DNA from 2 places in the Clostridium omnivorum genome. Region 2 is predicted to be linked to the other one. Evidence: riboswitches for the same ligand, from Rfam matches in the RefSeq annotation. Region 2 holds a riboswitch; the other holds the start of a gene.
What was found. A riboswitch is a leader RNA that binds a small molecule or an ion and turns the genes downstream of it on or off. The one in region 2 is predicted to bind cobalamin.
Positions count from the first base shown of each region.

Region 1: it holds a riboswitch for cobalamin, as region 2 does, so the genes downstream of both, bsdE14_RS20670 (ECF transporter S component) here and bsdE14_RS04760 (YitT family protein) in region 2, are expected to answer to the same signal.

Region 1 is NZ_BRXR01000001.1:4,339,114-4,354,306, reverse strand. It holds gene modA (molybdate ABC transporter substrate-binding protein) at 1-641, shown strand, start outside; gene modB (molybdate ABC transporter permease subunit) at 661-1,347, shown strand; gene bsdE14_RS20680 (helix-turn-helix transcriptional regulator) at 1,401-2,327, opposite strand; gene bsdE14_RS20675 (PhzF family phenazine biosynthesis protein) at 2,493-3,362, shown strand; cobalamin riboswitch at 3,434-3,609, shown strand; gene bsdE14_RS20670 (ECF transporter S component) at 3,717-4,238, shown strand; gene bsdE14_RS20665 (alpha-ribazole kinase) at 4,228-4,965, shown strand; gene bsdE14_RS20660 (PhzF family isomerase) at 5,121-6,026, opposite strand; gene bsdE14_RS20655 (winged helix-turn-helix transcriptional regulator) at 6,191-6,547, shown strand; partial or broken gene bsdE14_RS20650 (family 1 glycosylhydrolase) at 6,557-6,708, opposite strand; gene bsdE14_RS20645 (WD40/YVTN/BNR-like repeat-containing protein) at 6,775-8,277, opposite strand; gene bsdE14_RS20640 (TerB family tellurite resistance protein) at 8,607-9,050, opposite strand; gene bsdE14_RS20635 (spore germination protein) at 9,241-10,785, shown strand; gene bsdE14_RS20630 (GerAB/ArcD/ProY family transporter) at 10,775-11,890, shown strand; gene bsdE14_RS20625 (Ger(x)C family spore germination protein) at 11,880-13,142, shown strand; gene bsdE14_RS20620 (flavin monoamine oxidase family protein) at 13,329-15,014, opposite strand.
Region 2 is NZ_BRXR01000001.1:1,026,079-1,041,271, forward strand. It holds gene bsdE14_RS04710 (hypothetical protein) at 191-1,024, shown strand; gene bsdE14_RS04715 (YjjW family glycine radical enzyme activase) at 1,088-1,951, opposite strand; gene bsdE14_RS04720 (YjjI family glycine radical enzyme) at 1,920-3,446, opposite strand; gene bsdE14_RS04725 (DUF6774 domain-containing protein) at 3,615-3,827, opposite strand; gene bsdE14_RS04730 (ABC transporter ATP-binding protein) at 3,968-5,707, opposite strand; gene bsdE14_RS04735 (ABC transporter ATP-binding protein) at 5,707-7,440, opposite strand; gene bsdE14_RS04740 (LysR family transcriptional regulator) at 7,595-8,461, shown strand; gene bsdE14_RS04745 (MFS transporter) at 8,565-10,004, opposite strand; gene bsdE14_RS04750 (MerR family transcriptional regulator) at 10,026-10,430, opposite strand; gene bsdE14_RS04755 (DUF2207 domain-containing protein) at 10,681-12,444, opposite strand; gene bsdE14_RS04760 (YitT family protein) at 12,636-13,490, opposite strand; cobalamin riboswitch at 13,719-13,899, opposite strand; gene bsdE14_RS04765 (putative bifunctional diguanylate cyclase/phosphodiesterase) at 14,092-15,193, opposite strand, start outside.

The DNA.
Region 1 (15,193 bases), 3.3 Mb from region 2:
TTAAGAAAATATATACTGATGAAAACACAAATGTTAAGCTAACAATTAACTATGGCTCTTCAGGCACACTTCAGCAGCAAATTGAGCAAGGAGCCGATGTTGATATATTTATATCTGCAGCTACAAAACAGATGGATGTACTTCAAAGCAAAGATTTAATAAATAAAGAATCAAAAATTAACCTTTTGCTAAATGATATAGTTTTAGTAGTTCCAAAAGATAATGCCACAATAAAATGCTTTGATGATTTAACAACTGATAAAGCAAAAAAAATAGCACTTGGTGAACCTAAGAGTGTACCAGCTGGGCAATATGCAGAACAAGTTTTTACTAAATTAGGCGTGGTAGATAAAATAAAGGCTAAAGCTGTATATGGCAAGGATGTAAAGGAAGTGCTAACTTGGGTAGAGACAGGAAATGCAGATGCAGGCATAGTATATTCTACTGATGCTAAGGTATCTACTAAGATACAAGTTGTTGCAACTGCACCTGCTGATTCCCATGATCCAGTAGTTTATCCAACCGCAGTAATAAAATCTAGCAAAAATAATGGCGCTGCTAATAAATTCATGAAGTTTTTGACTTCGGATAAAGCTAAGTCTGTCTTTGAAAAATGTGGCTTCAAGACAGGTATAAAATAAACGTTAGGAGTGAAATATCTTGAATTTCGATTTCTCACCTTTATGGATTTCCTCTAAAACTGCAGTTGCTTCAACTTTAATCACTTTTTTTATAGGTATTTTAGCTGCATGGTTCATGAGAAATAAGAAAGGTAAATTCAAGGTGTTTTTTGATGCTCTATTTACACTACCAATGGTGCTTCCACCAACTGTGCTGGGTTTTTTTCTTTTACTTTTATTTGGAAAAAACGGTGCTATTGGAAGTATTTTATTTTCTCTAGGTATAAAGCTTATATTTTCATGGCCTGCCACAGTAATTGCAGCAACTGTAGTTGCCTTTCCATTGATGTATAAAGCCACCTCGGGAGCCTTTGAACTTATTGATGAAAATATATTGAACGCTGCAAGAACTCTAGGGGTATCTGAATTTAGGATATTTTGGACTATCGCTGTTCCTCTTGGGTGGCCAGGAATAGCTGCAGGAACTGTATTAGCTTTTGCAAGAGCACTTGGAGAGTTCGGTGCTACACTAATGCTGGCAGGAAATATTCCAGGCAAAACTCAGACTATTCCAATAGCAATATTCTTTGCTGTGGAAGGTGGAGATATGACATCCGCATTTTGTTGGGTTTTCATCATTTTCATTATATCTTTAGTGGTTATAACACTTTCAAATTATTGGGCAAATAGTGGATCGAGAAAAGTAAATCTAGTAAATAAAAGATAAAAGAGCGTGTAAAAAATGGAGTCATATAAATATGACTCCATTGTGCTTTTAAATCAAGTCTCCCCTGCCACTTTGCCAGTATCAGTTATATCATAACCGCCAATCCCTTGAAGCTCCGTCTTAAATTCATCTGAATTTATAACATTAAGAACAGCTTGATAATTAGGCTTATTACAATCTTCTTTTTTTATTATTAGTTCGTAACTTTCCTGTTGAATAGGTATAAACTCAATGTTCTTTACCTGTAGTCCACTTTTTTCGTTTCCAATACCTACATCTGCCTCACCTCGAGCTACTGCACTAGCTATAGCTAAATGTGAAGCACATTCACTTTTATATCCATTTATCTTTGAAGGACTTATACCAAGCTTTCTCAAATGTTCATCTAGCAGCACTCTAGTACCGCTGCCCTTCTCCCTATTAATAATAGTAATGTCAGAACGGATTAAATCCTCCCAGCATTTGATTTTTTTTGGATTCCCTTTTGCTACATAAAAACCCTGCATTCTTTTAGCTAAGTGAATAATTACAGCTTGGACCCCCGGCAGCATTCTTTTTACATAAGGAATATTGTACTGACCAGTATCTCCATCCCATAGATGTGCAGTGGCTGCACTTACTTTACCTTGATATAGTTCATAAAGACCATTATAGCTACCTTCATAAGATTTAAAGGCATGAAAGCCTTTGCAATTTAATTCTAAATGTCTTGTCAAAATATCTAGCATTATATCTTGTCCAGAAATAATGAAAGTGCTATTGTCAATTTCATTATTACTTTGAGAAATATAATTTCTCTTAGCTATATTGCTTTTGGTGCTATTCTTGTATTCATCTACATCTACCATATCAATTCTGATCTTTTTGCCTACCTTATAAGCATTAAGTTCCCCTTTTTTTATTAGCTCATAAACGGTATTTTTTGATATTTTCAGTATTTCAGCTACCTCTAGCGGAGTTAATGCATAATCATTCATTATTTTTTAATCTCCTTTAAGTATTCACTTATGTAAAAATATAAGTCTCATATTTAATAATAATTATGTAAAATATCTTTAAGTTATGCTATTTATAATTGATCTAACTTATTTTCTGTTTATTTAAACTAATTGAAATGATATATTTATGTAAAGGGGGAATTTATGATGAAAATAAAAGCATATACTCTAAACTCCTTTGCAAAATCAATTGAAGGAGGAAATCCTGCGGCAGTTGTATTAAATGCTGATGCTCTCTCAGAAAATGATATGAAAAAGATTGCAGGTATCATTGGTTTCAGTGAAACCGCCTTTATTATGAAGTCAAACAAAGCTGATTTCAAGGTGAGATTTTTTACACCTACTGAAGAAGTAGAGCTATGCGGACATGCAACTGTAGGAGTCTTTTCCCTGCTGCTTAGCCTAGGTGAAATAAAGCCTGGTGTGTACACGCAGGAGACTGGAGCAGGTATTTTAAAAGTAGAGGCAAATAAAGACATGTCTATTATAATGAATCAGACAATTCCAAGCTTTTATGAAATAATTTCAAAAAGCGAAATTGCAGATTCATTGAATATTACTACAGCAGGAATACAAGAAGACTTGCCAGTACAAGTTGTATCCACTGGACTTAGGGACATCATTGTTCCTATAAAAAATATAGAAATATTAAAAAGCATAAGACCCGATTTTGATAAAGTATCAGCAGTTAGCAAAAAATATAATTCAACTGGTTATCATTTATTCACTTTTGACACAGTTAATGGCTCAGATGCTCACTGCAGAAATTTTGCTCCGCTTTATGGAATATCCGAAGAATCTGCAACTGGTACATCCAGTGGTGCTCTTGCCAGTTACCTGTTTAAACATGATAAAATCAATTCAAAGGACGAAGAACATATTGTTTTTGAACAAGGTTATACAATGAAAAAACCATCAGAAATAATTGTATTCCTAAAGATTCATGAGAAAAATATTATTGAAGTTAAGGTTGGAGGAAAAGCTTTAAATTTATCTGAAATTGAAATTAAGATATAATTATTTTTTTATTTGCATCTGTAATATGCTTGTCATGGCTAATTAAATATGCTATATTATTAGTGAAATTATACATATTTACTTAAAAAGGTGCCCTTTATGGGAGAATAGGAAATGGGGTGAAAATCCTCAGCGGACCCGCCACTGTATACGGTAGAGTTTTTATTATACCACTGGTTTTCACTGGGAAGGTGAAAAACTTGCTAATCCGTTAGCCAGGAGACCTGCCTTTTATGAGTAGAATTTTTTAGGAAATCTGTAAGAGAATGATGGTAAAGTTCTTGAATACGCAATAAGTGTATTCAAGAACTTTTTTATTTTTATTAAATTAAATTTTTTAAGGAGAGTGATTTTATGAAAAATCAAATTAAAACAAGACAAATAGTTCTACTTGCTCTATTTATAGCAATGAGTGTTGTGGGGGGATACATAAAACTGCCTAATCCTATAACAAGCAGCATAGCCTTTGATTCTCTACCTGCTTATTTAGCAGCTCTATTGCTTGGTGGTATTCCAGGAGCAATAGTAGGCTTTTTAGGTCACATGGCCTCAGCTGGTCTAGGTGGTTTTCCTCTTAGCCTACCTATTCATATTTTAATAGGAATTGAAATGGCAATAATAATGCTCATATTTAACTTCTGTGCTAAAAAAACAAATATTATTATAGCAATTGTTATAGGTATTATATTAAATGGAGTAGTATGTCCTGCAACACTTATTTTAATTCCCGGTATGGGAATGCCCGTTTTTTTAGGTGCGTTGGTGCCTTTAACAGCTGCAAGTGTTCTCAATATAATCCTTGGAGTTTTAGTGCTCAAGCCAATAAAAAGAGCTATTCCTAAAGAAATGGTAGGTATTTTTAAAGGTGGGCTATAAAGGGAGAGATGTTGAAGTTGTTCAAATAGATAGCAATTACTCAATAGTAACCGCCTGTGATTCCTGCGGAGGAATTGGTCTTAAGCAAAATGATGTTGTAAAAGTATCACCCTATATCACAGGAAGGTTTACTGTTAGAGTGGTACTTATGGAGGTGCTTTCAGTTAATGCCATTCCAAAAACTATTAGCATTGCTATTTCAAACGAGCCAAGTCCTACTGGTGATGAAATTATTAATGGAGTTTTAGAAGAGCTCAAAGCTGCTAATCTGGGATCTATACCTATGGCTATAAGTACAGAGAAAAACATAGAAACAAGCCAGACTGCTCTTGGAATTACTGTTGTGGGAATATGTGAAAATGATAAAATTAGAGCTGCTAAATCTAGATCAGGAGATTTTATTTATTGTCTTGGAATTCCCAAGGTGGGAAATGAGATAAATGGATTATATGATAATGAGATAGTTCAGCTTAATTACATTAAGGAACTTATAAAATTAAATGAAATTAATGATATAGTTCCAATTGGTTCTAAAGGAATTTTTGAAGAAATCGAAATGTTATGCAAAAATGTTAATTGTAAATTCATATATGAACCAGAAGGATATGTAGACATATATAAATCTGCAGGTCCATCAACCTGTCTTGTATTTACATGCACTGAGCATATTAATTTATCTTCTTTAACCCAAAATCCTATTAAGCTAGGCAGACTTATGAATTTATAAAAGAACGGCATCAATTTATTTTTGTTAAATTGATGCTGCTTTTTTTATAATAGTTTCTTGGTTTTGAAATTCAGTTTGTTTTGGTATATCAATATTTTCTTCTTTTATAATTTATCTGCATTGTTCAGCTTAAGTTTAATTCCCTTATTTTTATCCTATAATAGTAGTTCAGATTTAAATATGATCACGGCACTTCCTGATACTTTAACTTCTACAGGCTCGTTATCTTCTATTTTTACTTCAACTTCAATAACTCCTGCGCGTTTTATAGCTTCTCCCTGCTTTGCTTTGAATTTAAATATTGAGTTGTCGTGCTTAATTAGATTATGATGAACAAGATACGCTCCTAAAGGACCATTTGCATTTCCTGTTACGGGATCCTCATTGATTCCTATTGCTGGAGCAAACATTCTGCCATGAATTAAAATATCACTATCTATAGAATCAACAGTGAAAACATAATAACCGTTACATTTTATATTCTTGCTTAACTTAGAAAGCGCATCAAAATTGGGCTGCAATGAATTTAAAGTTTCAATATTTTTTATACCTATCATAACCTTAGAGTGACCTGTAGACACAATCTGAATCTTGCAGTTTTCTAGCAAATCACTGCTTGTTATATTAAGGGCAGAAATAAGCTCCTCTTTATTTGTACCATCAATAAATTGGCCAAACTCAATTTTACCTTGAGTCATAACAATTTTGTAATCATCTTTTTCTTTTATTACATCAACTGGCAAAATACCAGCACCTGTCCTATGATAAACCCTTGAAGAATCAAGCCCCTTCTCAACTGCACGTGCATAATGGGAAGCTATTGTAGCATGGCCACATATTGGTACTTCGCTAGTTGGAGTAAAAAAGCGCACATTAGCATCATATTCATTACTACTAGAAGAAAATATAAAGGCAGTCTCAGAATTATTTAGCTCCCTTGCAATTTGCTGCATTTCATTGTCAGTTAATCCATCTGCATTTGTAATTACCCCTGCTGGATTTCCTGTAAATTTTTCCTTTGTAAATGAGTCAATTTGATATAAATTGTATTTTCTAGACATGATTTGACCTCCAAATATATTTTAGTATATAACTTGAATTCCTTATCTTAGCTTGTGGTAATTAATATCTAGATATTATATAATTAATTATAGTTTTACTTGAATACTCATACAAGTACGCACTTATTAGTCAGCTACTTACCATTTGGAAAGAAGGTTGCAGCGTGGTTAAGGATATAATTGAAAAATTCCCGAATCAGAAAAAAAGGCAGAAGGATTTTAAATGTTCTTTAGGTTTTGCCATGACGGTAATTGGAAGTAAGTGGAGAGCTATTGTACTGTGGCACATATTAAAAGGTCAGCCAATACGATATGGTCAGCTAAAAAAATCTATTCCTAGTATAAGCCATAAAATACTGGCTCAAGAATTGAAATACTTAGAAAGTGATGGACTAATTGAAAGAATTGCATATGCAACTATTCCTCCTAGAGTAGAGTATATATCTACTGATAGAGGAAAGTCTTTAGAACATGTATTAACTGAGCTATGCATTTGGGGAAGAAAATATATGGAAAAATAGCAAGACATTCCTTTTCTTTAATTGAACAGTTGCAAGCTTACTAAGGCTATACATCCCCAAGCTGTATAGCCAATTAATTCTACTCCATCCTCAATTGCTTCTGCTGCCTCTATTAAGTGATCTCTTGGATAGGAAATTCTATAATCATCTAAAAACGGTTTATACAAAGTTTTATTATAATTGGCATGCTGTGGCTCACTATCATATTCATACTCTATTCTTTTAATTTAATTTTGCGAAGCTTCCTTTATAAAGTTCCAGGTCTTTCCTTGATCCTGTGATTGATATAGGGCTTTGCTACCTCCATTATAATCTCCATCCGCTCCTTGACCAATCAATACACTAAATACACCATCTTTTTCAAAAGGCATTCCTGGTAAATCGAAAGGATTATAGGTTTTTCCATTAGCTAGTGTTACGTTTAAACTTGGAAAGTCTACCTTTTTAAATGACACTCCACCATCATCTGTGCGATACAGTTGTCCATTGCTGCCGCCACTGTGAGATAAGCATAAAAAACCAAGTTTATCATTCAAAAAAACTACACCTGCTGCAGTTCCAATGTTTCCGGAGAAAGGATCCTCATTAATTGTCTTCCATGTAACTCCACCATCTGAAGTGAGGTTTAATGAATATGCTCTACTTCCTGCAGCTGCTCCAGTTACTTCTAGGCGATAGCCAATTAACTCAGATAAATAAAATTCATCTGTAGAATTATTTGTTTTTTTAGAAATCTTTTTATCACTATTTTCTTTTGGGGGCTCAGAAAGATTTAGATTATCTAACCCGTCAATCAAGTTATATCTTACAGGAGTATACTTATTTTCTTTTCCAGGCACAAACACTGAAACGGTATATCCAATTATTTCAGAAATAGCCTTAACATCAGAATTTGTATTTCCCTTTGAATCAATATTAACTATACCTGATGAATTATACCCAAAGCTTCGTTTACCATAATAAATAATACCAAATTGTTTTTCAGGCCAATTACTAACTGTCTTTTTAAGTGGGATTACCTTCATTGTCTTTAGAAGTGGTTCTAAAAGCTTATCATCACTATAATCTGCATTCACATGACCATTTAAATATATAATTATATTTCTCGATTTTTTACTGTCATAACTAATTAAAAAGCTTTCTAGTACATTCTTAGAAGTTTTTCCATAAAGATATGTATCAAAAGACGTAATTTTTCCATTAGAATCAAAATTAATACTAAAACTATTTGAAATATATAATTTTTCTGGCATTGCTACTTTTTTATTGATATCTGTAAAAATCCCTTCTATGCCATTCTCATATATATTATCTTGCTCAAGCTTTACAGTTTTTTTATTTTTTAAATCACCTAAGATCCATGAAAGCTTTCCATTATAATTTATTGCGCTATGATATATTTTTACTCCATAAAAAATTGTTATAAGGCTAATAGCTATAATTGTTATAATTGTTGATATAGCTTTATAATGTGAGTAAAGCTCATTGCTATCTTCACTCTTTTGTGGTTCATTTGCACGTTTTTTTATTCTGTTAATTAATAAAATTATGAACCATGCCAAAAAGAATATCATACACCCAAAAAACACCGTTAAATTATTATGCAGTCTTCCAAACCTACATAAATTATTTAGTTCATAAAATGCAACCCAATAAACTAATATAAAAATTAAATAACCTGCAATTGACGTAATTAATCCTTTTTTTGTTATATGTTCGTTATTATTCATATTTCCACTTACTCCCCATAATTTTTTAGTACTAAACTTAATATACTTATATTCATTATAAAAAATTAACATTTTTTAATCATACAATACGGCACTATATTAAAGTTTAAAAACTATTGTCTTTTAAATTATATAACATTCATGAATTTATTTATATTTTAAATTGAATAGTTAATAAAACTGTTAAAATTAGCAAGATTTCTTTTACTTAAATGCGCAACAAAAAATAAATACATTTCTAAGTTCATATACTAATATATTTATAATTATATACTACGGTTATAAAAAAACATGGTGTCTTATTTTCTTACAAGACACCATGTTTTTTACTATTCTTCTATAAGTTTCAAAGCTGAGGCTTCTAATACTGCAATCTTTGTTTCGGCATCAACTATATCATTATCATAAGCAGTTTTTACTTTTTTAAAGTAATCTACATAAGCAGTTTGCTTATCACTGCTTATATTGAAGCTTCCAGCAAGATTATTCAAAAACTCTATTTCATTTTCCTCATAAGCACCATCTAATAATGCAACCCCAACGAGCTCAAAATAAATTATGTTTTTTATTTTAGAAGAGGCTTCTTTTAACTCTTTAACTGAAGCTTCGAAAGTTAAAGTTATGCGATTCTCAGAAGCTAAAGAAAGTTCTTCAACATAACTATCAATTAAAGCTTTCTCACATTCAGCATAAACATTATCTGCCTTAGCCAAATTTTCGATAAGACTAACAAAAGCAGCTGCTTCTTTTTTATTTAGTTCCTTTAAAAACATATACAATCCCCCTAAAATTAAATAGTATTAATAGTATCTTACAGCTTCTGGTGTTTGTTGTAAATATATGAGATGTTAAATTTTTGTTTATTTATGCTTGATCTATCAATCTTTTATACATTACATAAAACATGAATATATTTACTAAAATCACAAACACTAAATTGTAATAACAAAGGTGGTGATCTCAATGTATTCTTCTAAAACTAGTAATTTAGCAACAGATAAATTTAGTGACAGAGGAAAGGACATCCCTATAAGTGATGATATGAACTATAATCTTAATAAGTTAGGAGCTATTTTTGTCTATCCAGAAAATAAAGACTTTATCGTGAGGGATGTTAACATCAGTTCATTGGATTGTGATGGAAAGCTGATTTATCTATTGGGAACTGCTAGCACAGATTTAATTCAAACTGATATCATTAAACCTTTGCAGAGGAAAGTTACTCCTAGTTTTATTAATACTGAAATAGATGTAGGTACATATTTAATAAGAAATGTAATATCAAGTAGAAATGTTAAAATGGTTGATACTTACAAGCAAATTGTAGATGAAATTGTTAATGGAAATACTATACTACTTGTATATGGGTATACAAGGGCTATTTCAATATCATCTACAGAATTTGAAAGCAGGTCAGTTGAAAAGCCAACAGTTGAAAATTCAATTAGAGGTCCTAAAGAATCATTTACAGAGTCTTGTACGGTTAATAAATCCCTCATTAGAAAGTATTTAAAAGACCCAAAACTTGTTTGTGAAAGCCTTGTTATGGAAGGCTCAGTTTACAATGAAGTTTTTATATTATATATAAAGGACATAGCGTCTCCAGAATTAATTTCCGATATAAAAAAAAGAATTTACAAAATTAAATCAGATAATATTCAGAGTTTGTCCTATTTAGAACAATACATAGAAGACAAAACCTATTCAATTGTCCCTACCATGTTATTCACAGAAAGGCCAGATAGAGTAGCAGCATTTCTTCAGGAGGGACACATAGCAATAGCTATGCAGGGGTCTCCATACTGCCTCATAGCGCCTATAACTTTTTGGAACTTGTTTCATGTTCCTATAGATCAATATTATAGATGGCCATATGGGAATTTTTCTAGAATATTTCGCGCATTGGCAACTTTTTTAGCACTTTTAACCCCCGGTTTATATCTAGCTATCAGCAGTTATCACATTGATATGCTTCCCACAGATTTAACCTTAGCTATAGCTGCTAGCAGAGAAAAGCTCCCATTGCCCTCCACGCTAGAAGTACTAGTTATGCAATTGGCCTTTGATCTCATGAGAGAGGCAGGTATTGCAGCTCCATCACTGTTAGGAAACACTATAGGTATTGTTGGTGCTCTTATACTTGGTCAGGCTGCTGTCGAAGCAAATATAGTAAGCCCTATAAACGTTATTGTTGTTTCTGTAACAGGGCTTGCATCTTTTGGTATAACTGATTCTAGCTTATATTTTTTAATTAGATTGTCTAGTTATATACTGCTTTTTGCCGGAAGTTTTTTAGGTTTTTTTGGTGTATCAGCGTGTTTTACTATATTACTTGCCTATATAAGTACAGTGGAATCCTTTGGTGTTCCATTTTTATCTCCAACGACACCATTTTATAAATCATCAAAGGATACAATTATGAAACCAGCTATAAGAAAACAGAGCATTAGACCATTAAATATGCATCCTTTAGATAAAATTAGAAGCAGAAAGCGAAATGGAGATTGATACCGTGTTAGATGATAGTAAAAGAAAACTTGGAGTGCGAGAATTCTTTGCAGTAATATTTTCTTCTATAGCTATTGAAGTAACTGATGCTACACCAACTTATATTTTTAAAGTTGCAATGGATGCCTCCTGGATTATGACTCTGATTTCTGTTATTATTCCATTTATATCATTGTTAGCTCTTTTAAAATTATTAAAACGGTATAAGAATCTGAATATTATTGATATTACCTATAAATTAACAGGAAAATATATAGGACTAATATTAGGAATGACCCTATTTATAGAACTTTTATGTTTTTCAGCATTTAATACGCGAAGCTATGTTGGTATATTAACTGCAATGTTTTATAACAGAACGCCTATTCTGGTTTTATATTTTACTCTGGTTGGCACATGCTTGATAGTTGCACTTCTAGGACTTAATGCAATTGGAAGAATCGCATGGCTAACATTACCACTAATGATAATATCCATAGTGGTTTATATAGCTTTAATCTTTAAGGATCTAAATCCTGGGTATCTATTTCCACTATTAGGTCCTGGAATAAAGGATATTGCTAAAAATGGTTTTATGTATAGTACTATTTATGGAGAAATTATATTTTTTTCTGTGTTTTTCCCGGAAGTAAAAAGTTATAGCAGCTATAAAAAAGCAAGCATTCTAGGACTTTCTATAGTGGCAATAATTCTTTCATTATTTGGTGCTGTATATATTATGGCATTTGACTATCCGTCAGTTACAATTATAAGCTATCCTTATCAAACACTAGCTAGGCTTATTTATATAGGCAGATTTGTTGGCAATACTGAAGCTGTGTTTTTAATAATATGGGTAATTACCTCTGTTACTCGTTTTTCTATATATCTTTATATGGATGCTGCATTAATTAACTCTACACTTAAGCTTAATAAGCTTAAAGCTCTTTTGCTTCCATGTGCTAGTTTAAGCCTATTGATTGGACTTCTTTTAGATAATTATATTCAATATGTACAAATAATAAGGACAATTTTAGATAGATTAACTTTAGTTACGCTTTTTTCACTGCCTTTTATTCTTTTAATAATCTCACAGTTTAAGGGGGATTATATAAATGAAAAATAAAAATAAGATACTTGTTTGCTTATTTATCTCTAGTTCAATATTATTTACTGGCTGCTGGGATAAGGTTGAATTTGAAGAGCAAGGATATGTTGGAGCTATTGGAATAGATAATGGCCCCAAAAATTCAATAAGAGTAACTTTTCAAATTGTTAAAACTGTGTCTCAATCAGGACCTAGTGCAACCGGAAGCGCTATGGGAAGCAGTGAGAAAGCAACCTCTGAAATTATAACAATAAATTCACCAGATTTTTTTTCTGCAAGAGACTTAGTTGGTATTGCAATAACGAGAAAAATAACTCTTTCTCATTCAAGAGTTTTAATTGTTGGAGAAGACTTTGCTAAAAGCTATAAGTTCTATCCAATTTTAGAGGCTAGCCTAAGAGATGAGGAAATGAGGAGATCTATGGGATTAATGATTACAAGAGAGACAGCCGAGGAATTCATAAATAATAATAAGATGATATTAGAAAGCAGTCCTACAAAGTTTTATCAGCTAATGACTCAAAGGTGGAAACAAATTGGATATGTACCGCCACGCTCCAACATCAATAGATTTATACAGCGTACTGAACAAGGAGAAAGTATTTTCATAGCTAACTACGGAACTACAAAAATATTTTCTGTAAAGGGTGGAAAAAATGAATCTGATTATCTACCTGGCGAAATTGGAATGACATCAAAAACTTCAACTGAGATAATAGGTTCAGCAGTGCTAAAAGATGGGAAAATGGTAGGAAGATTAAACGGAGATGAAACCCGATTAGTATCTATGCTAAGAAGTACACCAGAATTTCAAAGTATTCTTTATTCTCAAGTAGATCCTCTAGACCCAAAATATATGATTGGAATGAGACTCAAGAAGGATAAAAAAACTAAGATATATATTGATACAAACAAAGATGTCCCTTTAATAGATGTCACGGTGCCAATTACTATTGAAGTCCTTAGTATTCCTAGTTTTGTAAATTACCCTGAGGATACAGAAAAACAAACTATTCTTAAAAATGCAATAGAAAATGAATTTGAGACTAGTTCGCTAAATCTTGTAGAAAAGACTCAAAAAGAATTTAAAGGTGATCCATTTTTATGGGAAAATGAAGCTAGAAAAAATTTTTTAACTTATAACGCCTATAAAAACTATTCCTGGTCTGCAAAATACCCTGAGGCTAATGTGAAAATTCATTATAAAGTTACCATAAGAGGGTTTGGTAAAGCATTAAAGCCGCCGAATAAAGAAAGTGAAACCCAATAGGAAAGGTGATTTATATTATGAAGTTTATTTTTATATTAATTTTCATATATTGTTCTTATTATACCTTTAAATTAGGAGGCTCCGTTTGGAAACAGAAAAAAAAGTTTGGAGGTATATTCATTGATTTCCTTGCTTTATTAATTTTAGTACTTTCCTATTGGGTGTTTATTAAAGTTTCTAAATAAATTAATACTTTCTAGATATTTTAGCATAATAAGCCAGATTATTAGCAGCAATCATGCCACTTAAAAGTGCACCCTGCATCCATCCATGAGTTGTAGAGGTATGTTCTCCAGCAAAAAAAATTCTGCTATCATACTCTGGCCTTATTATTTCATGAGCAAAAATTCTTTTTTGTTCTGGAGTAAGATATGCTACAGCTCCTCTAAACCAAGGCTCATTATTCCAGTTAATATATTTATAATCCATAACAATAGAGTCTAAATAATTTTTAGGAAGCCCGTGAACCTTTTCTACCACTCTTTTTACAAATTCAGGAACTTGTTCACCTTTCATTTCAGCTAAATGAGTGGCATATTTATTCAGATTATAGGAACCTACTAATACACCTGGTTCAGCTGGGTTTTCACCAGTAAGTAAATGATCTGAAGGATATACTATATTTCCTACTAATAAATCTGTACTAGACACTCCTCCATTGATATTACCATAATTCTTTTTTTCTTCCCAAAATCGTTTATTGCAGTATAAGAGAGTTTTTTGACCATTTATATAATTAAGTTCCCTTATTGCCTGCATTTTTTTATTGCTAAATAAGGGATTAATTTCTACGGTTGACAGCGTAGAAAATGGAATAGCACAAATTATATAGTCAAATGATAAAAAGTCACCTTTAGGTTTAGACTTATTTTTGTACTTTATTGTAACTTTATTTTTATCTGTTTTATATATACCTGTTACATAGTTTCCACTCTTCCAGGTTACTCTGCCTAAGTCTCCTTCACATATTTGAGAATATTCCTTAGGAGTTTTTGAGGTTAAGGATTTGTAAAAAGCTAAAGGTAAATGTACATTACCGCCACTAATTCTATACAAGCTTGAAAAAGTTTCAGCATAATCCTCAGATAGAACTTCATTATAGGAAATATCCATAACAGCCCCAATTAGAGCATCAATACTAGCAACCATATTAATAGCATCATAACTAAGACCCAACATTTCAAAGTTTTGTCTTATACTTATATTTAATAATACATTATAGGCAGGATGATACTTAGGAAGTACTTTTAATATTTCGCTTCTTACTTTCGGATCTAGTCTATACATATTATAATTTACTGCATAATCATATAGAGCATCCCAAGGTGTACTTTTCTCCTGCAACGTTAAATTATATTTAGGGTAAATATTTTCTTCAATACTCTTAGCGTTGTTCCTAGCTCTGGCATTATTAACATAAATAAATGCATTAGGATTGCTCTGAACAAATGGTTCTGTTCCAATACTAAAAGTATTAATATAATGCCAAATAGTCTCATGGGAAATAGGTATTCTCATAGGCCCAAGCTCAGCATAGTGCTTTTTTTCTTTATCAAAGTAATAAGTGTTTACTCTTCCACCTACTCTGCTTTCTAGCGCATCAAAGACTGTAATATCAAATCCAAGTTTTCTAAGTTCAAAAGCTGATGCCATACCAGCAAGTCCTCCACCAATGATGCCAACTTTAAGATTCTTAAACTCGCCAGGGCTAGCATAATTTAAAATATCAGGTGGTGGACTTAATAACTTTAGTATATTGTTATAATCCTGCAATCTTCCGGATTTTATCAAAGAATTCATCAAAATTGAATGCCTTACTTCATCAGATGGATTAGGAACAGGCACCTGCTTATTTCCACTGACACTTTCCATAACCGCAATACTCCTAAAACATATTTCATAAAACTATATTCATGGATTATCATTTATATTACTAAGGCTATGTTATTGTCACTTTTGATTTATTCCCATAAAAAAACCACTATATTCTGAAAAATATAGTGGTTTTATCATTGTTAAACTAATACAATTTTAAGTTTACATAATTAGAG
Region 2 (15,193 bases):
AATTCTATTACTAACTTAGATTATATCACAAAAGATTAATTGATTATATTCTCAGAAAATTCACGCCAAACATTTACACCTTATTACATTTATGCTATATTAGTATTATACCGAACAGTCGTTATGTTTTTAGTAATGCTTCTAATTTAAGTGGATTAGCATAACGGTTTAATAAAAAGGGGGCTTTTTTATGAACATTCCTGTATGGCAATATGTTTTATCTATGGGGGGATATTTTGCATTATTGCTGCTAATTGTAGAAGGTATGCGAAAATACTACAAGTTTGCAAATTGGTTTTGGATTGCAACTCTTCTTACCATTCCACTTTGGCTAATGGGTGGAATAGTAGGCTGGTTCCGCTGGGCGAAAACCCTTAGCGTTATACTACCTACCATTGTTGTAGGTCTTGCTAGAGTTTCAAATTATGAAAAGCGTAAAGGCAAGCTATGGGAATTTCTTCAGAAAAACTGGATTTTATGGTTTTTCTACGGAATACTATTCCTAAATATAATGGAAGCTACTATTAAAGATTTAACTTTAGGCAATATCTTTAATTCACTCTGTGGTTTCTTGCTATGTGTTACTATGCCTTTTCCAAAAAAGTTCTGGAAGATTTCCGAAGAAAAGTATGGTGACCTAATATGCTATACTACAGTAGCCTGGAATCTCTTATATACAACCTGGAATCTCTGTTTTGTATATTCTGAATCACCAGTATATTTTGCTAGCTCTGTATGCATACTTGCAGCAGCGGAAATATATCCTCTTATTAAAAAGAGGCCTGAGCTCTACATAACTGCCCGTGTTTACACATTAGCAACTCATATTTTAATTCGTGCCTGCTGGAGCAGCCTGTTCCCTGCACTTATGGATGCCTCTGCTTGGCATAATGATACTGTAATGAAATATTGGGGAATAGTTAATTGTATACTTATAATTCCATATGTATTCTGGTATATGTGGCAGCTTCATGCAGGAAAAGCTGATGTTAGCTTTAGAAGAGGTAAAGTAGAATCAGTATAAATAATTTAAGTCCCCCGTGATTTAAAAAGCACGAGGGACTTATTATTTAAAGTGTTTTTAAAATTAAATAATTAATTCAATATTTTTAACGCCTATATCCTTTACCTTTTCAGCAAGTTGTCTCACATAAGCTTCTGAGGGTATCTTTGCTTTTATCTTATCCTTTTCAGCATCACTAAGTCCTGCAGCATGGACCCTTATGAGTTTATAAATAACCTCGGGATAATCCTTAAGTATGTTTGCAACTGTAGTTACAGTGTTTTCAATATCCATATAATCTTCAATAAGTACAGTTCTTACCTCATATACTTTATCCATACTCAAAAGATATTTTAAATTTTCTATATTATTTTTAAGTTTTGTTTCACAGAGGCTCTGGATTTTATCCACAGCTTTTATATCTACCATGAACTTGTCTGTGACTTTTATAAGCTCAGCTATTTCATCTTTATCAAAAAAGCCATTTGTATCAACAAAGCAGGTAAGCCCTAAAGGCCTTACCATTTTGAATAATTCAGTTATAAAATCTGCTCTTAATGTAGGCTCACCGCCTGAAACTGTAATGCCTCTTATAAAGAGCTTATATTCATCAATAATGTTGTATAACTCCTGAGCACTATATAAAGTTGTCCTTGGAGAAGAATTAAAGCGGCAGGTTCTAATACACTGATCACACTCTGCACAAACTTTTTCCTCAAAATTCACCTTTCCATCAATGTTTTTTATTGCTTTTGTTGGACACTTAATCACGCATTCACCGCAATTAATGCAGTGATTTATAGTCTCTGGGTTATGACAATAAACACATCTTATATTGCACCCCTGAAAAAATATTGCTAATCTGTTTCCTGGTCCATCCACATTGGAAAAAGGTATAATTCTGTTTACAACAGCCTTATTCTCCATCTTTTCTAACTCTTCTCTCAAATACATGAGCCCTGTCATTTGATCCAAAGCCTAATATATCTGTATCCCTAAGCATTGCCTGGCCTTGTCCAGCCTTCATAGCATCACTCTTTTTTACTAAGTAGCCCGTAACTCTAATTAGGTCTGTGTTATTAAGGTAGGTTGTAATGTACCTAGCTCCAGAAGCAAAAGCTCCCTCTATTATATCAAGCACAGCATCTAATTTATTTAAGTAGGTTTGGTCTAGAGCAAATAAATCTCCAGTGCCTGAGATGAAATACTCATGGAAAGGTGCTGCTTGTTTAATATGCACTGGCAGAATAGGCTCATCCCCTATTGCTATTCTATGAGCTGGAGTATTATCATAATCCTCTGCACTCAAACTTGCACCTACTTGAGCATGCATAAGGTATCTATCATTAGTTCTCTCACAGTATACAGCTTCATGGGTATTTGCAATACCATCTACAACCTTTAGTATGCTGTGTCCTATTTCATCACCGCGCTTTGAAGTACCAAATCTCTCATTTAACCCTTCAAGCTTTAAAATATAATTTACTGCATCAGCAAGTCCAACAATTCCAAACATTGCTGTGAAGTTTTCTCTCTTTATGAAGCCCTCTTTTACAAGAAATGATGTTTCAAAGAAATTTGACTTTTCAACAAGAAACTTTATTCTCTTATCTATCATAGTAGCCATAGCATTAGTCACCTTCGGCAGCCTGTGATTTAATAATTCCTCTAGTGACTTAACACCTTTTACAATTGTTCCGAGTCTTAGTCTTGGAAGAGTATAGGCCCCGCCGCCGTGAGGAAGTGCATTGTAGCAGCTTACTATTCTGTGATCCCCTACATCATGACAATACTTTTTATCATTACTGAAGGATGGTTTTGACACCTTTAAGCATGCCTCAGCAGCCTTTAACGCAAAGTCCCTTGGTGTAATATCTTTATCATATCTTATAGTCATATTAGGTGTAGGATTTTCAAGCTCCATTACCGCTTTCAATATAAGCTCGCCTGCTTTGGTCTTTTCAGGTCCTATATCTGCATGACAGAAGGAATCTGCTATAGTCTTGTCCACATGATTTAAAAACCTTTTGATTTTTATATAATCCTTCACTTCATCTGTTATAAATGGATCTATTAGCTTATCAAGATCACCTATAAATACAGGAAAGGAAGTTATTGAAGGTACATGGCTGTATAGAATTAAGAGACTATCAAGCAGTTCGTCCAAGTCCTCAGGAGGCTTTATATCTAAAAATTCACAGCCTTTAGATAATAGTACATAGTAGTCTGGAACAATATATCTAGGACTGTATATTGCATATCCTTCATTTAAATCGCAAATCATTTCATTTTCAATATACATCATTTCTTCATCAGTATAGCCAAGTATATCTCTAGGATCTAAGAGCCTCCCTGCTACGCCTGCAAGATTAACAAGCTTTTGTTGATAAGTTAAACCTTTACTCGTTGCAATGTCTAAAATATCGCTCATATTTGATCTCATATAAACAACTCCTAACCACTAATAATATGATAAAAGTTATTTGATAAAAAACAAATAACTTTTACTCTTAATATATATATTTTACATCAGCATAGTATATTAAACAAGCATCTTTATAAACTATAGTTTAACTTATAAATTTATGTTTACGTAAATTTAGCCTTTATTCTATTCCTTATCATTTGTATTATTCTTTTCTTCTTGAATACTAATTAAAAATTCTTTTTGTGCTGCAATTAATGAAACTGAATCACCTAACGTTGAAAGAAATTCCCCTAGTATGTTTAGCTCTCCAGCTGTTCTTCCTTCAGATATGGCTACAGCTAAAAAGCTAGCAAACAATGTAAGCTGTTCTGGTTCTATATCATCAAAAAAAAGCATATAAATCACCTCTATTGTTTGATAGTTCATTATATGTTATACAATTAGACAAGTGCCAAATTAAGCTGTATTATTAAGAAAACTAAAAAAGTTAGGAAACTTACATAAGAATCCTAACTTTAAAATATACATATTAAATCTTATTGACCTTCATATTGACTATAATATAGCTTAGAATAAAATCCTTTCCTCTGCAGCAATTCTTCATGATTACCTTGTTCTACTATTTGTCCGTTATTTAGTACAAGGATTAAATCAGCTTCCTTAATAGTAGAAAGCCTATGAGCAATAATGAAGCTTGTTCTTCCCTTCATCATCTTATCAAAAGCCTTTTGAATATTAGCTTCTGTTCTTGTATCTACACTGCTTGTTGCTTCATCTAGTATCAGCATGGATGGCAGTGCAAGCATAACTCTTGCTATGGTAAGCAGCTGCTTTTGCCCTTGGGATAGATTACCTCCACCTTCAGTAATCAAAGTATCATATCCCCTATGAAGCCTTTTTATAAAACTATGAGCATTTGCTGCCTTCGCTGCCGCAATTATCTCTTCTTCTGTGGCCTCTGGCTTTCCATAGGAGATATTATCACGTATTGTACCTGAAAAAAGCCAAGTATCCTGAAGCACCATTCCAAAGGATTTTCTAACACTGTCCTTTGTAACTGTTTTTATATCTATATCATCAACAAAGATTTTTCCATTGTCCACCTCATAGAACCTCATAAGTAGATTAACAAGAGTTGTTTTACCAGCACCAGTTGGTCCAACAATGGCTATGCGGCTTCCGCTTTCCACCTTTAGATTAAAGTTTTTTATAAGAGGTCTTTCTTTAGAATAGGAAAAAGAAACATTATTAAAGCTAACCTTTCCATTAGTACTACTCAAAGTAATTAAGTCCTCACTTTCAGGCATTTCTTCCTCTTTATCTAAAATTTTAAATACCCTTTCTGCTGAAGCAATAGCAGCTTGCAGCTGCGTTGCAACACTAGTTATATTGTTTATTGGCTGAGAAAATTGAGTTGAATAAGTTAAAAAGCTAGAAATATTACCTATAGTAAGTCTTCCTGCTATGGCAGATAATCCTCCAGTTATACCAAGTAATATATAGGTTATATTGTTAACAAGCCTTGTAGATGGGTTAACTAGGGATGAATAAAATTGTGCCCATCTTCCACATTTATAAAGCCTTTGATTAATTTCATTGAATTTTTCCTGTGACCTTTCCTCGTAGCCAAAAGCTTTCACTATCTTTTGATTACCTATAATTTCTTCAATATATCCATTTAATTCTCCAATTGTTTTTGATTGCTCCTTAAATAATCTATTAGAGCTTTTCGTAATAAAAGAAGCAATTTTAAAACATACTGGTGTCATCAATACTACTACCATTGTAATAGCAGGGCTTAAAACCGCCATGAAAATAAGAGAACCAACAATAGCTACAATTCCAGATACAAATTGTGTAATTCCTTGATAAAGCCCTTCTGATACAAATTCAAGATCATTTGTAAGCCTTGTCATAATCTCACCATGAGCATTATCATCATAAAACTTTAGAGGCATTCTAGTTAGCTTTTCAAAAGCATCACTTCTAATATCCTCTATTGTTCTATTAGCTATAATACTTGTAAGTACTTGAAGTCCCCACTGAAATACAGCACTTGTAACATACAGAGCCGCAACTACAATTATTATTTTTAATACTGCATTAAAGTCAACTTGCCCTTTTCCTACAATTTTATCAATACCTTTTCCCACTATATATGGACCAATAATTACTAACACATTACCTAAGATAGCTGTAATTATAGAAAAAACAACATGCATTTTATACTTTTTTATATAGCTAAAAAGCCTCTTTAAGGTTTTATTCTTATCCATTATTCCACCTCGCCATTAAACTGTGAATTATATATTTCCCTATACACTTCACACTTTTCCAGCAGTTCATCATTGTTTCCTATGGACACAATTTCACCATCATCCATAACAATTATCTTATCAGCGTTTTTAATTGTAGCTATTCTTTGTGTAACTACAACAACAGTCATATTACTTGTACTTTCCTTTAGCTGCTTTCTAAGTGCTGCATCCGTTGCATAGTCTAGAGCACTTGAACTGTCATCTAAAATAAGTACCTTAGGTTTTTTCACTAGCGCTCTTGCTATGGTAAGTCTCTGCTTTTGGCCACCTGATAAATTAATTCCACCTTGAGAAATCAGCGTATTATATCCATCAGGCAGCCTTTTTATAAAATCATTTGACTGTGCAGTTTTAGCTGCTTCAACTATTTCTTCTATACTTGCACTTTCATTGCCCCACCTTATGTTTTCAATAACAGTACCAGTAAATAAAACAGCCTTTTGGGCTACAAGTCCTATGTTTTTTCTTAGTTCCTTCTGAGACTGCTCTCTTACATCTATGCCATTTATTAATACTGCACCTTCTGAAACATCATAAAAACGACAAATTAAATTAATTAATGTAGTTTTCCCAGAGCCTGTAGAGCCAATGATTCCAACAGTCTCTCCCTGATTTATTTTAAAGGAAATATTTCTTAAGGCATATTCAGAAGCTTCCTTATAAGAAAAGCTCACATTTTTAAATTCTATTAATGCTTCCCTTTTAATCCCATTAATAACCGCATTTTTATCTGATCTGTCTACTACAGAAGGTTCAGCAGCTAAGACTTCATTAACACGATTAGCAGAAGCTGCAGCCTTGGTAAAGGTAATTACTAAATTTGCTAACACAATTAGTGCTGATAAAATAATATTTATGTAATTTATATAAGCAATTATTTCTCCTTGAGTCATGCTTCCTGAATATACCTGTACTCCGCCAAACCATAATACTGCTGCAACGCCTAAATTTATTATTACAATTGTCACTGGGTTTAATAGTGCAGATATCCTACCCACTGCAATCGCAGTTTCTGCATATTCTCTATTTACTTTATTGAATCTTTTTCTTTCATTATCAATCCTAGCAAAGGCTCTAACCACTCTCACCCCAGATAAATTTTCCCTTACCACAGTAGAAACTCCATCAAGCCTTTTTTGAACATTTTTATATAGCGGAATAGTCTTTGACATTATCATATATAGAGTTCCTGCAAAAACAGGCATAATAACAAATAAAATTATAGACAGCTTTAAATTTATTGCCATTGCCATAATAAGTCCGCCTATACACAAAAATGGAACTCTAATTACAAGTCTTATAAGCATAGCTACTGCGAACTGAAGCTGATTTACATCACTAGTAATTCTATTAACCAAAGAAGTAGTTCCAAACATATCTATTTCATTAAAAGAAAATTCACCTATCTTTTCAAATATCCTATTTCTAAGGTCTGTTCCAAAACCTTGGGACACAATTGATGCATAGTACTGGCATACATATGCTGAACCTGCACCTATAATTGCAGTTAATATCATAAGTGCTCCTATTTTAAAAACATATCCTGAATTACCAGCCTTTACACCATAGTCAATAAGTCTAGCCATGAAGAATGGAATAAGTAATTCTAAGATTGCTTCTAGCAGTTTAAATGCCGGGCCAAGTATTACCTGCTTTTTATATGGTTTTAAAAATTTTATCAGCTTAAACACAAGCACTTCCTCCAATTCTATTTTGTATCTATAAATAATTTCCCTTGTTATCTGTATCTAAATACGTTATTATAATATCACAAATTATGACATACAAAAAATATTTAATATATATGCATTCCATACAATTTTTATATGATAGGAGGTTTAATAATTGGATATTAAGCAACTTAAATACTTTCTAACTATTGCAGAGGAGGAACAGATAACCTCAGCTGCTAAAAAGCTGAATATGTCTCAGCCGCCACTGAGCTATCAACTTAAAACTCTGGAGGATGAACTAGGTGTAAGGCTAGTAGATAGGGGGAGTAAGAAAATTCACCTCACTGACGCAGGACAAGTCTTGAGGAACCGTGCTGAGCAAATTGTTGAACTTACTGAGGTTACATATAAAGAATTAAGAGATTTAAGCAAGGGCATGCAGGGAACATTATCTATAGGCACAGTTTCCTCTTCAGGCCCTACACTATTTGATAAAAGATTAAAGATATTTCATGACGTATATCCTTTAGTTAATTTTGAAATATATGAGGGCAACACCTATAAAATAATTGAGTATCTCCATAATGGATTAATACAAATAGGAATTGTAAGGACTCCATTTAATATGGAAGGCTTTGATTACATTCTAGCTGATCCAGAACCTATGGTAGCAGTAATGAGTCAAACTCTTGACTGGGACAATAAAAATGAAAAAATTTCACTTTTGGAACTAAAAGATAAGCCATTAATTGTTTACAGGAGATTTGAAGCTCTGATAAAAGAGAGATGTGAAAGCGCTGGCTTTGAACCAAAGTTTTTCTGCAAAAATGATGATGCCAGAACTACTTTGCTATGGGCTGCATCTGGACTTGGAATCGGAATTGTACCATATTCTGCAATTAATCTTGTTCCAAATAACAATCTAAAACTTAAGATAATAGAAGATTCTTTTCTTCAATCACAAATTGCAGCAATTTGGATAAAAGATAAATATATATCTACTAGTGCCAAACACTTTTTAGATATTTTTAGAGGTTAGATTATAATGATATTTTAAAATGGTTAAATAAAACAATAAGTTACAAAACTGATGATATATAAAAACTCGGGTTCACACCCGAGTTTTATATATTTTATTAATTTTATGCTGCATTTTCTTCTTGAGACCAAACTGGCTCTGGTCCTCTCAGATAAGATATTACAGCAGCGATTATACTGAATATAAAGGATATAGTAAAAGCCATTCTTAATCCTGAAACAAATTGTCCAATGGCAATACCTTCTGAACCTACTTGAGTGCCTATAAATAAGGCCTGCATTGCATCTGGTGATATACTAGAAGATATTATTGCCATAGATATAGCTATACTTAATACATTTCCAGCATTAGTTGCCATTGTTCTAACGCCTGCAGCTACTCCTCTTTTATTGGCAGGAACCATACCCATTATGGCACTTGTATTTGGTGAGAAGAACATTCCAGAGCCTATTCCCATAATAAGCATCCATATAACAAGTTCTGCTACTGATGTTGTGGATGTTATAAACATCATACCAAGCAACCCTATTGCTGATACTAGTAGTCCTACGGAACTTAAAATTCTTGCACCATATTTGTCTGATAAATATCCGCTAATTGGAGAAATTATCATCATTGATATAGCCATAGGGGCTAATAGCATACCAGCAACTATTGGGTCAATTCCCTTAATTCCTTGAAAGAAAAATATAAGCAGGAAGGTAACTGCCCCTCTAGCCACACCATTCAAAAGATTACTTGCATAGGCAAAAGCTAATACCCTTGTTTTTAAAAGCCTTAAATCAAGCATAGGCTCCTCTGTTTTATTTTCTATTCTAACAAACCACCATAAAAGTGCTATAGAAACTGCAATAAGACCTATTACAGCAAAGTTGAACCACCCAATAAATCCGCCAAAGGATAATGCTACTAAAAGTGCTAGCATACCAGTTGAAAATGTTAATGTACCTTTTATATCAAATTTTTGTTTTTCTGATAGTACGCTTGTCTCCTTAAGCTGAAATGCAGCCCAAAGAGTTCCTATAATGCCTATTGGAATATTTATATAAAATATACTTCTCCAGCCTACATTTATCAAAAAACCACCTAATATTGGTCCTATAACTGAAGCTATACTTATAATCATGCTATTAATCCCTAAAGCCTTTCCAAGTTCTTTTTTAGGAAATGCATCTGCCACTATTGCAGTACTATTAGCCACCATTAAAGAGCCCCCAACTGCTTGGATTAATCTATATATTAAAAGCTGTACTCCTGTTTGAGATATTGCGCATAGCAAGGATGCAACAGTAAATAGCGCAAAGCCACTTACGTAAAGCTTCTTTCTACCTACCATATCGGCCATTCTTCCTATAGATGGAACTAATATAGTCATAGCAAGCATATATCCCATGATTGTCCAAGTAACAACGTTCATACTTGCATTTAAGTCTTTCATTATAACCGGAAGTGCTATCATTAATGTGCTTCCACTTAATACAGAAAATAGTGCACCTATAGTTGTACAGGAAAGTGCTATCCATTTATAATTATCTTTCTTCATTTCATGTCCTCCATTAGTATATTATTTGCTGCGATCTAATTCTTCCAACCTTTCAAGAAGTTCTTCATATTTATTCATAGCTCTATTTAGAATTTTCTGTTTCCCCTCAACAAGCTTGATTTGCTCTTTAATTATTTCCTTAGATTTGTTTACTAGTTCCACATCCTGCTTCTCCCCCCTAAATATACTCTTTAAATCCATTTCAAGCTCAAAAATATCCCTTACTTCATTTAGAGAGAAGCCTAAAGTGTCTCTTAGTTCTCTAATCCTTACAATTTTTTCTACATCTTCTTCTGTATACATTCTGTAAGAGGACTCAGTCCTAACTGGCTTTATTAGTTTAATATCCTCATAATATCTTATAGCCCTTTTAGTGAGGCCAGTTCTTGTAGCAACTTCTTCAATTCTATAATATTTACTCTCCATAATATCACCCGCCGTTAAATATTTTACTCTTCTATAACCTTAACGCCAAGGTTATAGTTTTTTTAATTCTCTTCTTACCTTTTTATATTTGTACCGTTTATCTTTTATTGCTTGATAGCTAAGGTTATTCTATATACTTATTAAAAAAAGGAATTTTGCCTTTGGGCAAAATTCCTTTTTAACCTCTTACCTCTTACCTCTTACCTCTTACCTCTTACCTCTTACCTCTTACCTCTTACCTCTTACCTCATTAAAATCCTCCAGCTCCTCCGCCACCGCCGCTGTCAAAACCTCCACTGCTGTCACTGGAGCTAAAGCTTCCGCTGTATTCTGTATTTTTAAGTGATGTTTCAAAGGAATTATAAAAGCTATCATCATCACTACTCATTACATAATACATAGCCCAAAAGCTTGAATCTGTTACCTCAATATCATTTTCTTCCTTTGGAGTTATTTTATCAAGCAGATCACTTCTTAACCCCATTGAAACTGCATATATAAGATATATTTCCCCTTGCATAGGTTCCTTTTGGAGCTCCTCAATTTCATACTTGTTCAATTTTTTAATTCTTCTCTTCATGTTATTCCACAGCGCTAACTGTAATTCACTCTCTAGTGTTCTAGTATTAATTAAAAAAACAGCTGCAAAAGTTAATGAAGAAGCAATAATACTTATAAAGCCGTACATATTTCCCAAAGAAATCAAAAATATAGCCGCTGCTATTAGTATAATCTCAAATATAATTACAAAGCTTTTCAGATTGCCGGCCTTTTTATCCCGGAGATTAAGTTTATCTGCTTCAAGCTTTACTTCGCCTCTCCAAAGTGCAAATTGCCTTCTGAGATCATTAGGCTTGTTCTTACTGTAATTTTTTATGGTGTCTAAGCTTACAGAATTTCCATCTCCTATTTCATCTATAAGCAGATGCATTAAATATGCTTCATGTTTATATGTATTATCATCTTTTTTCCTTATCCTTTTAATTTTATATTCATCAGTTTTACCCTCAATGCTTAAATACCCTCGTCTTGAAAGTTCCATAACGGCAGCCATTAAATCATTTGGCATTAATCTCTCTTTTGCATTATAAGCTAATATAGCTGGATTATAATTTGCAATATCTTTTGCTGCCAATAAATCCTCTATATTGGAATATTTTTTTCTACTAACAAAAATGTAGCCAATAATTAATAAGCTTACAACACTCATAAGAAGAGCAATAATTTTTGTATCCTCTATAAGCTTTTGTCTTTCTCTTTCCTTTTCTATTTTTTCATTAGCATATCTATTTTCTTCTGCCATTATGCTTTCAAATTTGTTTTCATTACTACTTACTTTAGCCTGTGGGATTAGTTCTTTAGGAAATAAGGTTCTAACCTCCACATATCTTCCTTTTGGTACGTTTAAAGCTGAGAAATTTATAATTCTATCGTCCTTTATTTTCCATGCTCCATCTAAAGGTCCATGCGCAAAAACCTTCATCTCTTCCTTTTTTGATCCATTAGGAAGTACTACATTAATTTGCAGATTGTCTATTTTCGTTTCATTACTGCTGCCTATGAACTTCCAATATAGCTCCCCAATATCATTATATTTTTTTACTGCTCCAGGAATTTTATAAGTTATTCTAAAGTTTTTTATCTCATCTTTTGATGGAGAATATATTTTTAATTTTACACTGTTAGACTTATTTTCTATGCTATATACTCCTTTGTCTCCATTGCTAGCTGATTTCACTTCCTTATAAGCCGCTTCACTTCCTTTAAGCTCTGAAACAGTTATATTTGAAATGCCTTCTGCTTTATCAAAAGAAATGTCCTTATATACACCATTATACTTACCTGAAATATCAAAACTGAGATCTTCAACGGCACTCATTGAGCCATCCTGATTAATTTCAGCTTTAATAATATCGCTTTTTAGCTTTATTTCCTCTGCTTGAACTTTACTGCTTAATAGCACTGTAAAAACAATAGCTATAAAAATTCCAATCCCCCATTTGTTTAATCTCAATATAATCCCCCCTTAAAGCTTGTATATTTTATCATGCATATATAAAATTTTACCATAAATTAATACAACATTTCTATATAATGTCATAATCATATACTTTTTAATCATGAAATGATTTTATGTACAAAAATTGCACAAATGAATAAGCAGCTAAAATTGAATTTTAGCTGCTTATTCATAATTATCTAAATTTATAAAGCAGGTTTTAAAAATCCTTTACCTCTTATCTCTTCAGCTTCTGAAATAGAAATTAACGCATTGCTGTCTATTTTTTCAACTAAACCTTTTATATGATTTAATTCTTTTGTAGTCAACAAGCTATAAATTATCTTTTTCTTTTCGCCTGAATATGACCCTTCTCCATAAAGATAAGTAGTTCCTCTGCCTGTTTCTTTCATTATCATATTTGACATTTCTTTTTCCTTTTCAGTAACAATCATGATAATCTTTTTTTGCTCAAACCCTGATATAACTTTATCTATCACTATTGATTTTACAAACATTAAAACCACAGTATAAAGAGTTAGTTCAAGATTTGTGAAAAATACTCCTAATAGTACAATAGCTCCATTTAATATGAAATACAAAGTGGACATCTTTGCTCCATTTTTATTTCTGATTATCACTGCTATTATATCAGTACCTCCTTGCGAAGCTCTATTTCTAAATATTAATCCCATTCCAAATCCGCTAATCACAGCACCAAATAAAGTAGAAATAAACAAATCCTTTACTACGAAAATGCTAGATATATTTTTTGTCAATACTAGAAATATGGACATTGTTACCATACCTATCATACTAAAAAATACAAAATCCTTGTCTACCTTTTTAAGTCCCAATATGAATATAGGTATATTCAATATAAAAACCCAATATCCTGATGGTACATTGGTTATATATTGCGTTAGTAGTGAAATCCCAGCTATTCCTCCGCTTAAAAGCCTATGAGGAGCTATAAAAATATTTATTGCTATCGCATATAGAAGACTCCCCAAGCTTACTAAAGCTATTCTTTTAAAAAAGTCCTTTTTTTCTTTTACCATTTAACATGCCTTCTCTCTATTAATTTTATATAGTGAGCATTGGCAGCAGTTTTCTTAAATTAGAAGAAAAGTATACATTAAATTAAAACAAAAAAGGCCTTTATGAAAAGCCTTTTACAGTATCTTAAATATCTTAATAAAATAAACATAAAGCTTTTACACTTATGCATTCTTACATATTCAATGTACACTAAATTACAGATACCACAATTTCTTTCCCTCCGAAAGCTTGCTGCAAAATCCTAGGCAGGTCTCCTGACTCTAGCTTTATCCTCCTCTTTCCTTCCCAACTTTTCAGCCAGTGGTTAACAAGATTTGTAGGCTATCACAGTAGCGGGGGCTGTTGTGGCTTTTACCACATTCCCTTTTAATTTCATATTAATAGAAAACCTAAAATTTATTATTCACTTATATCTTTATATTAATTGTATTTTAAAAGCACACATAATTCAAATTTCATATCCTGCTATTTTCACAGTTATAATGCTTTTACACTTAAAATGCTTCCTATTTTGACGGATATCCTTCATTTTTGTATGTTCTTTGTTATTTTATGACTAAAATCATTCATAAAGTTCTGAAAATCTGCTTCTCATCTCTGTCAGTTCTTTAAGTATTTTTCTTCAAATTCAGAAGCAGGTAAGGGTTTATCAAAAATATAGCCTTGTATTTCATCACATCCAAGTTCTATTAACTTGTCTAACTGTTCATGCTTCTCTACACCTTCTGCTATAGTTCTAAGCCCCATAGCCTTTGTCATCATTATTATAGCCTTAATAATCTGCTCATCGCTATAATCATCGCATATTCCATCAATCAACTGCTTTGCAATCTTTATTCGATCTATATCAAAACGTTTAATATAACTAAGTGAGGAATACCCAGTTCCAAAGTCATCTATTGATATTAGCACACCTAAACTTGCAAGTGCATTAAATAATTCTTCCATTGCTATCTCACTTTTCATGGCACTGCTTTCTGTAATCTCTACGTCTAGCCAGCATGGGCTAACCTTTTTATTCTTAATTGTATTTTCAAGGTTTTCCATAAAGTTAATACTATCAACTTGCTTTGGCGAAATGTTTATTCCAATTCTAAGCTGTCTTTTATATTTAGTATTCCAATGATAAATCTGATCTAACGCTTTATTTATAACCCAGTACCCTATATCCACAATAGCTCCACACTCTTCAGCAATAGGTATAAATTCACCTGGCGATATAAATCCCTTACGAGGGTTTTTCCACCTAAGCAGCGCTTCTGCACCTACTATTTCTTCACTAGGAATGCTAAACTGAGGTTGAAAGTAAAGCTCAAATTCCTTATCATAATCTGCCTTTCTTAGTAATAACTCTATTTCATGATTTCGCTGGATCTTCTCACTTATTAGAGAGTTAAAAAAAGCATAATGCTTGCTGTTTTCTGACTTTGCATAATACATTGCAATATCTGCATTTTTCATTAGCATGTTTCTATCTACTGCATCCTTTGGATATATTGAAATTCCTATACTAAGCATTACCTTAAACTGATATGGCTCAATAATAATAGGTTTATTGCATAACTTTATTATGTCCTCAGCCAATTTAAAAATTAGATATTTTTCAAATTGACCATCCATAGCAATGACAAATTCGTCTCCACCTAAACGAGCCAAAAGCATAGAATTATTTTTTAAACTTTTAAGCCTATTAGCTATTTCA